Regions from separate parts of the Tardiphaga sp. 172_B4_N1_3 genome, predicted to be linked through region 3. Evidence: predicted binding sites of a transcription regulator. Region 3 holds the regulator's gene; each other region holds the start of a gene.
The links. Region 3 encodes PhoB, which activates phosphate uptake and scavenging genes when phosphate is short. Its sites were predicted from a motif close to TGTCATNNANCTGTCAT; they were not measured.

Region 1 (3,273 bases), 2.0 Mb from region 3:
GAATTTGCCCTCCGTCGTATCGGGAGGTTGCGTCGGCTCATTGGCCGCGCGGACCGGAAGCTGGAAGGCGAACATAAAGCCGCCGGCAAAGGCGCCAGCGAGCAGATTGCGCCGTGACAGGCCAGAAGGCTTGTTTGCAGGACTGGCCGCAACAAGCATGTTGTCTGCAAGTTTCATGGCCGACTCTTAGGTTTGCCGTTCGGAGGCAGCATGCTTGATGGCTTCACGCACCCGGACATAGGTGCCGCAGCGACAGATATTTCCGGCCATGGCGGCATCGATGTCAGAATCGTCGGGGGTCGGCGTAGAAGCGAGGAGCGCCGCCGCTGACATGATCTGTCCAGATTGGCAGTAGCCGCATTGAATGACTTCGAGATCGAGCCAGGCTTTCTGCACCTTGGCGCCGACCGGTGTGGTGCCGACACCTTCGATTGTGGTGATGGCGCGTCCGCTCGCCGCACTGACCGGCAGCAGACAGGAGCGCACGGCCTTGCCGTCGATATGCACGGTGCATGCTCCGCATAGCGCAACGCCGCAGCCGAATTTCGTGCCGGTCATGCCGAGAATATCGCGCAGCACCCAGAGCAGAGGCATGTCCTCTGGTGCGTCGAAGGTTTTCTGCTCGCCGTTGATATTGAGATTTGCCACAGTGAGACCCCCGTTTGCTCGACTCGATGATGCAATGGCGAATGGTTCGTCATCGACCAACGACGGTACTATAGGCGTACGGTCATCATTTCAAAAGCAGCAATAAGATGCAGCAGGACTATACATTGGTTTGTATGTCGCGCGAGCGCGTCTGTCGGATAAATCGCGGTAAAATCTGCGCGACGTCATCCGACGCCCTCTTCGTGGGCGTCGGATGACTTTTATTCAAAAGAATATTGCGGTTGCGTTAGGCTCGGCCTGCCCGAAAAACGGCACGTGATCTGCCGACTGTGGGGCTAGTACCGCTCCGGCACATACATTTCGGCTGGCACCGGCGTGCGGTGATAGTCCGGATTGCGCATGCGTGCAGGCAGGACCACAGGCGGATGCTCGACCTCCTGATAGGGAAGCTGTTCGAGCAGATGCGCGATGCAGTTCAGGCGGGCCTTCTTCTTGTCGACGGCCTGCACCACATGCCACGGGGCTTCCGGAATATGCGTATGCTCGAGCATCGCTTCCTTTGCCTTGGTGTATTGCTCCCAGCGGGTGCGCGCCTCGACATCCATCGGGCTGAGCTTCCACTGTTTGAGCGGATCGGCGATGCGCATCGAGAAGCGCAGGTGCTGCGCTTCATCGGTGATCGAGAACCAGTATTTGACCAGGATGATGCCCGAGCGCACCAGCATGCGTTCGAATTCCGGCACCGAGCGGAAGAATTCCTCCACGTCATCTTCGGTGCAGAAACCCATCACGCGCTCGACGCCGGCGCGGTTGTACCAGCTACGATCGAACAGCACGATCTCGCCGCCGGCGGGGAGGTGCGAGACGTAACGCTGGAAGTACCATTGGGTGCGTTCGCGCTCATTCGGCGCGGGGAGTGCGGCAACGCGGCAGACGCGTGGATTGAGCCGCTGGGTGATCCGCTTGATGACGCCACCCTTGCCAGCGGAATCGCGACCCTCGAAGATCACCACGACCTTGAGCTTGTTCTGCTGCACCCAGCTCTGCAACTTCACCAATTCGCCCTGCAGGCGGAACAGTTCCTTGAAATAGAGGCGTCGCTCGATGGTCTCCGCCGGGCTGTGGTCGGACATTTCGTTGGTCAGGGCGTCGAGACGATCGTCATCGATCTCGAGCTCGAGTTCTTCGTCGAAGCCGTCCAGCATCTCCGCACGAATGCGGTCGTGGATTGCTTGCGCGTCGTCGAGGGAATGTTCGGTCATGGCAGCTCCGCTTGTATCGAATGGGTTCACGGTTATGGACCGATGCAAATGTCAGCGGTGTGACACGGCCCCCCAGGCCCGGGGCGAATGGACAAATGGCCCCAATGGGTCTCGCCGCCGCTGTCCATGCAAGACGGGGTACCGCAAGCCGAAATTCAACTACGCGTGATTGGCGCTACCTTGAGAGCCAAGCGTGCGCATCTGAGGTCGCGGGGCTCGTTGACCAAGGAAAATGTGATGAATAAATTCATTCTGTTGGGCGCCGCTTTAATGATCGCCGGCACTGCGAGCTGGACCGCGCAGGCCAAGGACGGGCATAGCGCTGCCAGCAAGCATCGACGGATCATGTCCTCTCACGCGCGGTATGAGGGAAGCGCCCCCGTAACGGTCTATCGCGGATTTGGTGCCGGCCCCGGTTCATATGGATACAGCGCGCCATATGGATATGGCGGCGGTTCATACGGCGGAGATGACAATGCGGAAGGCCGAACGAGCGGCGGCTAGGACGCCTTGGCAGTTTCGGCTGCTAGCCCACTCTCAGACGGAATAGGCGGCGCTGCGCCAGGTCTCAGGTGGCAGCGCAGCGCCGTGTGCAAACTCATCATAACTTGTACGCCGTGCGGAAGCCGCCCCAATGGCGTCCCTGTATGCGCACAGGCACGTCGATCTCGCGCATCATCACGGTCTGACCGTTGCCCATGTCGCGGGCATAACTTTGGATCAGGTAGGAACGTGTATTGCGACCGGCGGCCAATCCAGCCGGATCGTTGAAGATGCGGCGATTGCGGCAGTTGGCCGTGTTCCAGGGGACATCACCCGGGCGCTGCGGCTTGGAATAGATGCTGTTATGCACCGGTAGATAGCCGTTGCGGTCGATCATGGCGCAGAACGCCATGCGGCTGTCCTTGGCGAGAAATGCATCCTGGAATTCGGGGAGTGCGCGGTCGGCCCAGCCGAGAATCTTTGTCCGGTACTGTACCGGATTGGAGCCGGGGATCTCGACGTAGTTGTCGTCGAACATGTCGTCGATGCTGATAGCGCCGGATGCAATACCGTCGGCAAAGATCTTGTTGAGCACGGCGCCGGCATCGATGGCGCGGGTGACGAATTCGGTGTTCTCGTCATGGATCGCCCAAAGCCGGTCTTCGATCCGGCTGATGAGAGCCCCGTCGGGCGCGACGAACAGTGCCTGTGCGCCGGCGGGGGAATGTTCGGCAATGCGCAGGCGGCAGGGGCCGACCTCGCTGAGTTCAGCAGCAACGATGTCGTGCAACGGAAGCCGGTTCGCGTCCGGTCCGCCGATGAGAATGCCGTCCATCGAGATTTCATAGACCGGCGCGCTGATCTGGCCGCCGCGCGCCTGAAAAGCGACATTGAGGTGACATGGCAGCTTTTCGCGCCG
Region 2 (3,273 bases), 3.1 Mb from region 3:
AAGGCCATTCGCGAGAACGAGCCGCGCGCGGTGTCGCTGGGCTACAAGACCGATCAATACAAGCTGCTGGCCTATATCCTGTCCGGCACGCTGGCGGGCTTCGCCGGCGCGCTGAAGGTGTTTGTGGCGCAGAACGCCTCGCTCACTGACGTGCACTGGAGCATGTCCGGTGAAATCGTGCTGATCACGCTGGTCGGCGGCCTCGGTACGCTGTTCGGTCCCGTGGTCGGCGCCTTCGTGATCATCGCCATGCAGCAATACCTCGCCGGCTTCGGCCAGTGGGTGACGGTGATCCAGGGCGTGATCTTTGTGGTCTGCGTGCTGACTTTCCGCCGCGGTGTCATTGGCGAAATCGCGCATTACTTCAAGCGGTCGCTGTAGTTCGCCGTTGTCCTACTTCTCCGATCCGGAGGCGGTGGCACGCTATGCAGAAGGCCCGGTGCGGCAAGTGCCGGGCTTCCTTGGGCTGCAGCAGATGGCGGGTATTCTCCTTGCGGAACGAGCGCCGGACGACGCCCATGTGCTCGTGCTTGGCGCGGGCGGCGGACTGGAGCTGAAAGCATTCGCGGCGACGCGGCCTGGATGGCGTTTTTGCGGCGTCGATCCATCGGCCGAGATGCTGGGACTGGCCAAGCGCATGCTCGGTCCGCTTGCATCGCGCGTCGATCTCCATGAAGGCTATATCGACGGCGCGCCCGAGGGGCCGTTCGATGCGGCGACCTGCATCCTGACCCTGCATTTCATCCCGGAGGAGGAGCGTCGACGCACGCTGGCCGAGGTGCACCGGCGGCTCAAGCCGGGTGCTCCCTTCGTCGTCGCCCACCACAGCTTTCCCCAGCACGACGGAGAAAAGGCCAGATGGCTGTCCCGTTACGCAGCTTTTGCGGCGGCATCCGGCGTACCGGCCGCCAATGCGGAGAATGCGATCTCGGCGATCGGCGAACGCTTGCCGCTGCTGTCGCCGGAGCAGGACGAAGCCCTGCTGCGGGACGCGGGCTTCACCGACATCGCCCTTTTCTATGCCGGGTTCACGTTCCGGGGCTGGGTCGCCTACAGGGCGTAGCTGTGGAGGGGGCTGCGGTCGACTTTCCGCCGCAGCGTGAATGGCGAAATCGCGCATTACTTCAAGCGGTCGCTCTAAATCCAGGCACTGCCTCAGGAAAAGCAGGCTGTCATAAAGCGGTGGATGATCGGGCCTAAAAGGTGCGCGATTGCCCGTCTTGGCCGGAAATGCTTTATGACATCCGTGTGACACAGGGCCGCCGGCGGTGGCCCCGCGGGACCATGTCCGCCATCTGGCGGTCCAGTCGCTGCGTTTTCCTGACAGTTGGATGAGATGATGCTGCGTTGGTTCCGGTCCTTTCTGCCCCGGGAGGAAAGGTTTTTCGACCTGTTCGCCCGCCATTCAGTGACCGTGGTCGAGGGCTCCAAGGCGCTTGCGGGGATGCTGGAAGGCGGCGACGAGACGCCGGTCTACTGCCAGCGCGTCAACCAGTTCGAGAACGACGCCGACGCCATCACCCGCGAGGTGCTGACCGCCGTTCGCCGTACTTTCATCACGCCGTTCGATCGCGTCGACATCAAGAACCTCATCACGGCGATGGATGATTCCATCGACCAGATGCAGCAGACGGCGAAAGCGGTGATGCTGTTCGAGGTACGCCAGTTCGAGCCGCCGATGCGCGAAATCGGCACGCTGCTGGTGGAGTGTGCCAACCTTGTCGGTCGCGCCGTGCCGCTGATGAGCGCCATCGGCGATAATGTCGGCCTGCTCACGGCGATCACCGAGGAAGTCGGCAAGCTCGAAGGCCGCGTCGACGATCTGCACGACATCGGGCTCAAGGAGCTCTTTCTCAAGCATCGTGACGCCAACACCATGGATTTCGTGGTCGGCGCCGAGATCTACAAGCACCTTGAAAAGGTGGCCGACCGCTTCGACGACGTCGCGAACGAGATCAACAGCATCGTCATCGAACAAGTATAAGGCAGGGCCATCAGGTGGACGCCACGCTCGCCTTTCCGGTGCTGATCGGCCTCATCGCCATCGCACTGTTGTTCGACTTTCTCAACGGCCTGCATGACGCTGCCAATTCGATCGCGACGATCGTCTCGACGCGCGTGCTGCGGCCGCAATATGCGGTGCTGTGGGCGGCGTTCTTCAACTTCATCGCCTTCCTGGTATTCGGTCTGCATGTCGCCAACACCATCGGCACCGGGATCATCGAGCCGAGCGTCATCGATCCCGCGGTGATCTTCGCAGCACTGATGGGCGCCATCGTCTGGAACGTGATCACCTGGGGCCTCGGCATTCCCTCGAGCTCGTCGCATGCGCTGATCGGTGGTTTGCTTGGGGCGGGCGTCGCCAAGGCAGGTCTCTCTGCGGCCTTGTGGACCGGACTGTCCAAGGCGCTGCTGGCCATCGTGCTGTCGCCGCTGGTGGGCTTCCTGCTGGCGCTGGTGCTGGTGGCTATAGTGTCATGGGCCTCGGTGCGCTCGACGCCCTTCGCCGTGGACCGCGCCTTCCGCATCCTGCAATTCGTCTCGGCTTCGCTGTATTCGCTCGGCCATGGCGGCAATGATGCGCAGAAGACCATGGGCATCATCGCAGTGCTGCTCTACTCGCAGGGCCATCTCGGCACGGAGTTTTCCGTGCCGTTCTGGGTCGTGCTGTCATGTCAGGCGGCGATGGCGCTGGGCACGCTGATGGGCGGCTGGCGCATCGTCCGCACCATGGGCCTGCGCATCACTAAACTCACGCCGATGCAGGGCTTCTGCGCCGAGACCGGCGGCGCCGCGACGCTATTTGCGGCGACGTTCCTCGGCGTTCCCGTCTCGACCACGCACACCATCACCGGCGCGATCGTCGGTGTCGGCGCGGCACGTCGTGTGTCAGCGGTGCGCTGGAACGTGGCGAGTTCGATCGTCTATGCCTGGGTGATCACGATCCCGGCCGCGGCGATCGTCGCCGCCGCGACCTGGTGGATCGTGAAGCTGCTGCATCTGAGCTTTATCTGACGCAGGTCACGACACCAGCTTCAGCCCGGCAATGCCCGCCACGATCAGCCCGATACAGGTGATCCGCGCCACCGTTGCCGGGTCGCCGAACAGGTACATGCCCAGCGCCGCGGTGCCGACCGCGCCGATGCCGGTCCACACCGCATAGGCGGTTCCCATCGGCAGTTCCTTGAGGGCGAGGGCGAGCATGCCGACGGACGCAGTCATGCTGATCAGGGTAAGGACGGAGGGGACGAGGCGGGTGAAGCCTTCGGTATA
Region 3 (3,273 bases):
CGCCGAAGGTCAGCTCATGCTCGACAACCAGAACATTCTGGATCCGAAGCTGGACCTCAACCTGCTGCGCGCCCGCGTCGGCATGGTGTTCCAGAAGCCGACTCCGTTCCCGATGACGATTTACGAAAACATCGCCTTCGGTATCCGCCTCTACGAAAAGATCTCCAAGTCGGAGATGGACATCCGCGTCGAGAGGGCGCTGCGCGGCGGTGCACTCTGGAACGAAGTCAAGGACAAGCTCAACGCGTCGGGTCTCAGCCTGTCGGGCGGTCAGCAGCAGCGCCTGTGCATCGCGCGCACCATCGCGGTGCGGCCGGAAGTGATCCTGTTCGACGAGCCGTGCTCGGCGCTGGATCCGATCTCGACCGCGAAGATCGAGGAGCTGATCGACGAGTTGAAGGATCAGTACACGATCGCGATCGTGACCCATAACATGCAGCAGGCTGCCCGCGTCTCCGACAGCACGGCCTTCATGTATCTCGGCGAGTTGATCGAGTTCGATCAGACCAACAAGATCTTCACGTCGCCGACCGATCGCCGCACCCAGGATTACATCACCGGCCGCTTCGGCTGACGCGACATATTCGCGGGAGGAATTTGAGATGGCTTTTGAACACACCACCAAGGCTTTCGATGACGATCTGCAGGAGCTGACCCGTCTCGTCGCCGAGATGGGTGGCCTCGCGGAACGGCAGATCGTCGAATCCGTCGACGCGCTGATCCGCCGGGATGTCGCACTTGGCGCCCGCGTCGTCGCCACCGACTCCGAGATCGACCAGTTGCAGCGCACGATCGAAGAGCGCGCCGTGCTGACCATCGCCAAGCGCCAGCCGATGGCTGTCGATTTGCGCGAGATCGTCGGCGCGCTGCGCGTCGCCACCGATCTGGAACGCATCGGCGATCTCTCCAAGAATATCGGCAAGCGCGTCAATGCACTCGACAGCGACTTCCATCCGCTGAAGCTGATCCGCGGCCTCGAGCACATGACCGACCTCGTGACCACCCAGGTCAAGGCCGTGCTCGACGCCTATGCCGCACATGATCTGCCCGCCGCGATGACGGTGTGGAAGGGCGATGAGGAAATCGACGCGATCTGCACCTCGCTGTTCCGCGAACTCCTGACCTATATGATGGAAGACCCGCGTAACATTTCGTTCTGTATCCACCTGATGTTCTGCGCCAAGAATATCGAGCGGATCGGCGACCATGCCACCAATATTGCGGAAACCGTGTTCTACATGATCGAGGGCCAGCAGATCCTCGACAAGCGCCCGAAGGGCGACATGACCACATTCGCGAATACGCCGACGGTCTGAAGCATGATCCGGAAAAGTGGAAGCCAGTCTTCCGCAAGGATCATGATTTAAAGACTTGTCGGACGTCACTGAGGGTATTGATCAAGATGGCTGTGAATGCACGCATTCTGGTTGTGGAAGATGAAGAGGCACTAACGACGCTGCTTCGCTACAACCTCGACGCCGAAGGCTATGATGTTGAAACCGTCGCTCGCGGCGACGATGCCGACACCCGCTTGAAGGAGCGGGTGCCGGATCTCGTGGTGCTCGACTGGATGCTGCCGGGCCTGTCCGGCATCGAACTGTGCCGCCGCTTGCGCGCACGGCCCGAAACCAAGGCATTGCCGATCATCATGCTGACGGCGCGCGGCGAAGAGAGCGAGCGCGTTCGCGGTCTCGCCACCGGCGCCGACGACTACATCGTCAAGCCGTTCTCCGTGCCGGAGCTCCTGGCCCGCGTGAAGGGCCTGCTCCGTCGTGCAGCTCCCGAGCGTCTCGCTACTGTCCTGGCGTTTGGCGACATCGAACTCGACCGTGACAAGCGCCGCGTGGTGCGGTCCAGCCGTCCGATCGATCTCGGTCCGACCGAATATCGCCTGCTGGAGTTCTTCCTGGAACATCCGGGCCGCGTGTTCAGCCGCGAACAGTTGCTCGACAGCGTCTGGGGCCGCGACATCTATATCGACGAGCGCACCGTCGACGTGCATATTGGCCGCCTGCGCAAGCTGCTCAACCCCGCCGGTGAGCCCGATCCGATCCGCACCGTGCGCGGCGCCGGCTACGCGCTGGATGACCGCTTCGACAAGGCGGCGGAGTAGGTATCTTCCTTCTCCCCGCAAGCGGGGCGAGGTTAGAAGCCCCAAACAAAAAATGCCCGGCTCATCACCGGGCATTTTCATTTGGTTTAGATGCTTTCCAGCTCAGCGCGTCGGCTTTGGCACTGCGCGGCGGCGGTCGCTTGCCGGCTGATAAGCGATGCGCGAGTGATGCGCGCAATAGGGGGCGCCGGCCAGGGCCTTGCCGCCGCAGAAATAGAAGTCCGCGCTCGACGGATCGCCGATCGGCCAATGGCAGGTGGCTTCGTTGAGTTCGACCAGCGACAGGCGCTGGCTGATCGGCACAATGTTGTCATAGGCGATCGGATCGGGCTCGGCCTCGATCTCGTAATTATGGGCCAGCGCGGTGTTGCCGCGCGCCATCGGGCGGGCGACGCGTACCATCTGCTGCACCGGGCGCGCCTTGCGCTGCCGCGGAGCTGCCGAGGAGGGGCTCTTGGCACGGCCGGACAGGCCAAGGCGGTGAACCTTGCCGATCACGGCGTTGCGGGTCACGTTACCGAGTTCCGCAGCGATCTGGCTGGCGGAAAGGCCGCCTTCCCAGAGTTTCTTCAACTGTTCGACGCGATCGTCGGTCCATGTCATTACCGTCATCGCCGTTTTCCCTTCGTGAGCGCCGGCCTGACCGGGCAGCGCTGCGAGTTGAGACTTCAAAAATCCCTGCGGTCAGAATCCTTTAGCGCTCACCGGGCGCGAATTTCGCGTCCGGCTGTTACGCCGCACTGGATGTGTCAAAAGGATCTACCGCCGCACGAGATGTCGTATCCGACGAGGCAAAAGCTACAATATGCCGTGACTCGCGCGCAAGAGTCGGGCATGCCGCGTCCACATGCTTCTGCAAGTAAAGCTGCAAAATCGGCTTTTTCTGCGACTCCGTGTGACTCGAAAGCCGCAGTGCGCGGTTGACAGTCTTCACAGCACACATAGAATAATGCCCACGTGCCGCCCGAGAAGGGCGGCACGTTTCGTTTCTAGGGTCCGTTGTTCGATTTCGCACAGTTGTCATCGACGCGGCCGCAGTCTTTTCGATCGGATCGGTTATGACCAGCAACGCAACGTCTTCGCCCCTCTCTCAGGCTCACTTGCTGCCTGTTTTCGCGCGTGCGGATGTCGCTTTCGAGCGCGGTGAAGGCGCGTGGCTG

Region 1: ppk2 (polyphosphate kinase 2) is a predicted target of PhoB. The motif match lies at 1,920-1,936, and genes of this name have one in related genera.
Region 2: AB7783_RS10105 (DUF47 domain-containing protein) is a predicted target of PhoB. The motif match lies at 1,321-1,337, and genes of this name have one in related genera.

Annotation. Positions count from the first base shown of each region.
Region 1 covers NZ_CP197238.1:3,274,057-3,277,329, reverse strand. The annotation lists gene AB7783_RS15505 (molybdopterin cofactor-binding domain-containing protein) at 1-177, opposite strand, end outside; gene AB7783_RS15500 ((2Fe-2S)-binding protein) at 187-648, opposite strand; gene ppk2 (polyphosphate kinase 2) at 945-1,871, opposite strand; gene AB7783_RS15490 (methyl-accepting chemotaxis protein) at 2,473-3,273, opposite strand, start outside.
Region 2 covers NZ_CP197238.1:2,169,925-2,173,197, reverse strand. The annotation lists gene AB7783_RS10115 (branched-chain amino acid ABC transporter permease) at 1-381, shown strand, start outside; gene AB7783_RS10110 (class I SAM-dependent methyltransferase) at 389-1,063, shown strand; gene AB7783_RS10105 (DUF47 domain-containing protein) at 1,340-1,984, shown strand; gene AB7783_RS10100 (inorganic phosphate transporter) at 1,999-3,015, shown strand; gene sugE (quaternary ammonium compound efflux SMR transporter SugE) at 3,022-3,273, opposite strand, start outside.
Region 3 covers NZ_CP197238.1:5,311,226-5,314,498, forward strand. The annotation lists gene pstB (phosphate ABC transporter ATP-binding protein PstB) at 1-574, shown strand, start outside; gene phoU (phosphate signaling complex protein PhoU) at 603-1,316, shown strand; gene phoB (phosphate regulon transcriptional regulator PhoB) at 1,409-2,113, shown strand; gene AB7783_RS25150 (GcrA family cell cycle regulator) at 2,216-2,725, opposite strand; gene AB7783_RS25155 (aspartate aminotransferase family protein) at 3,172-3,273, shown strand, end outside.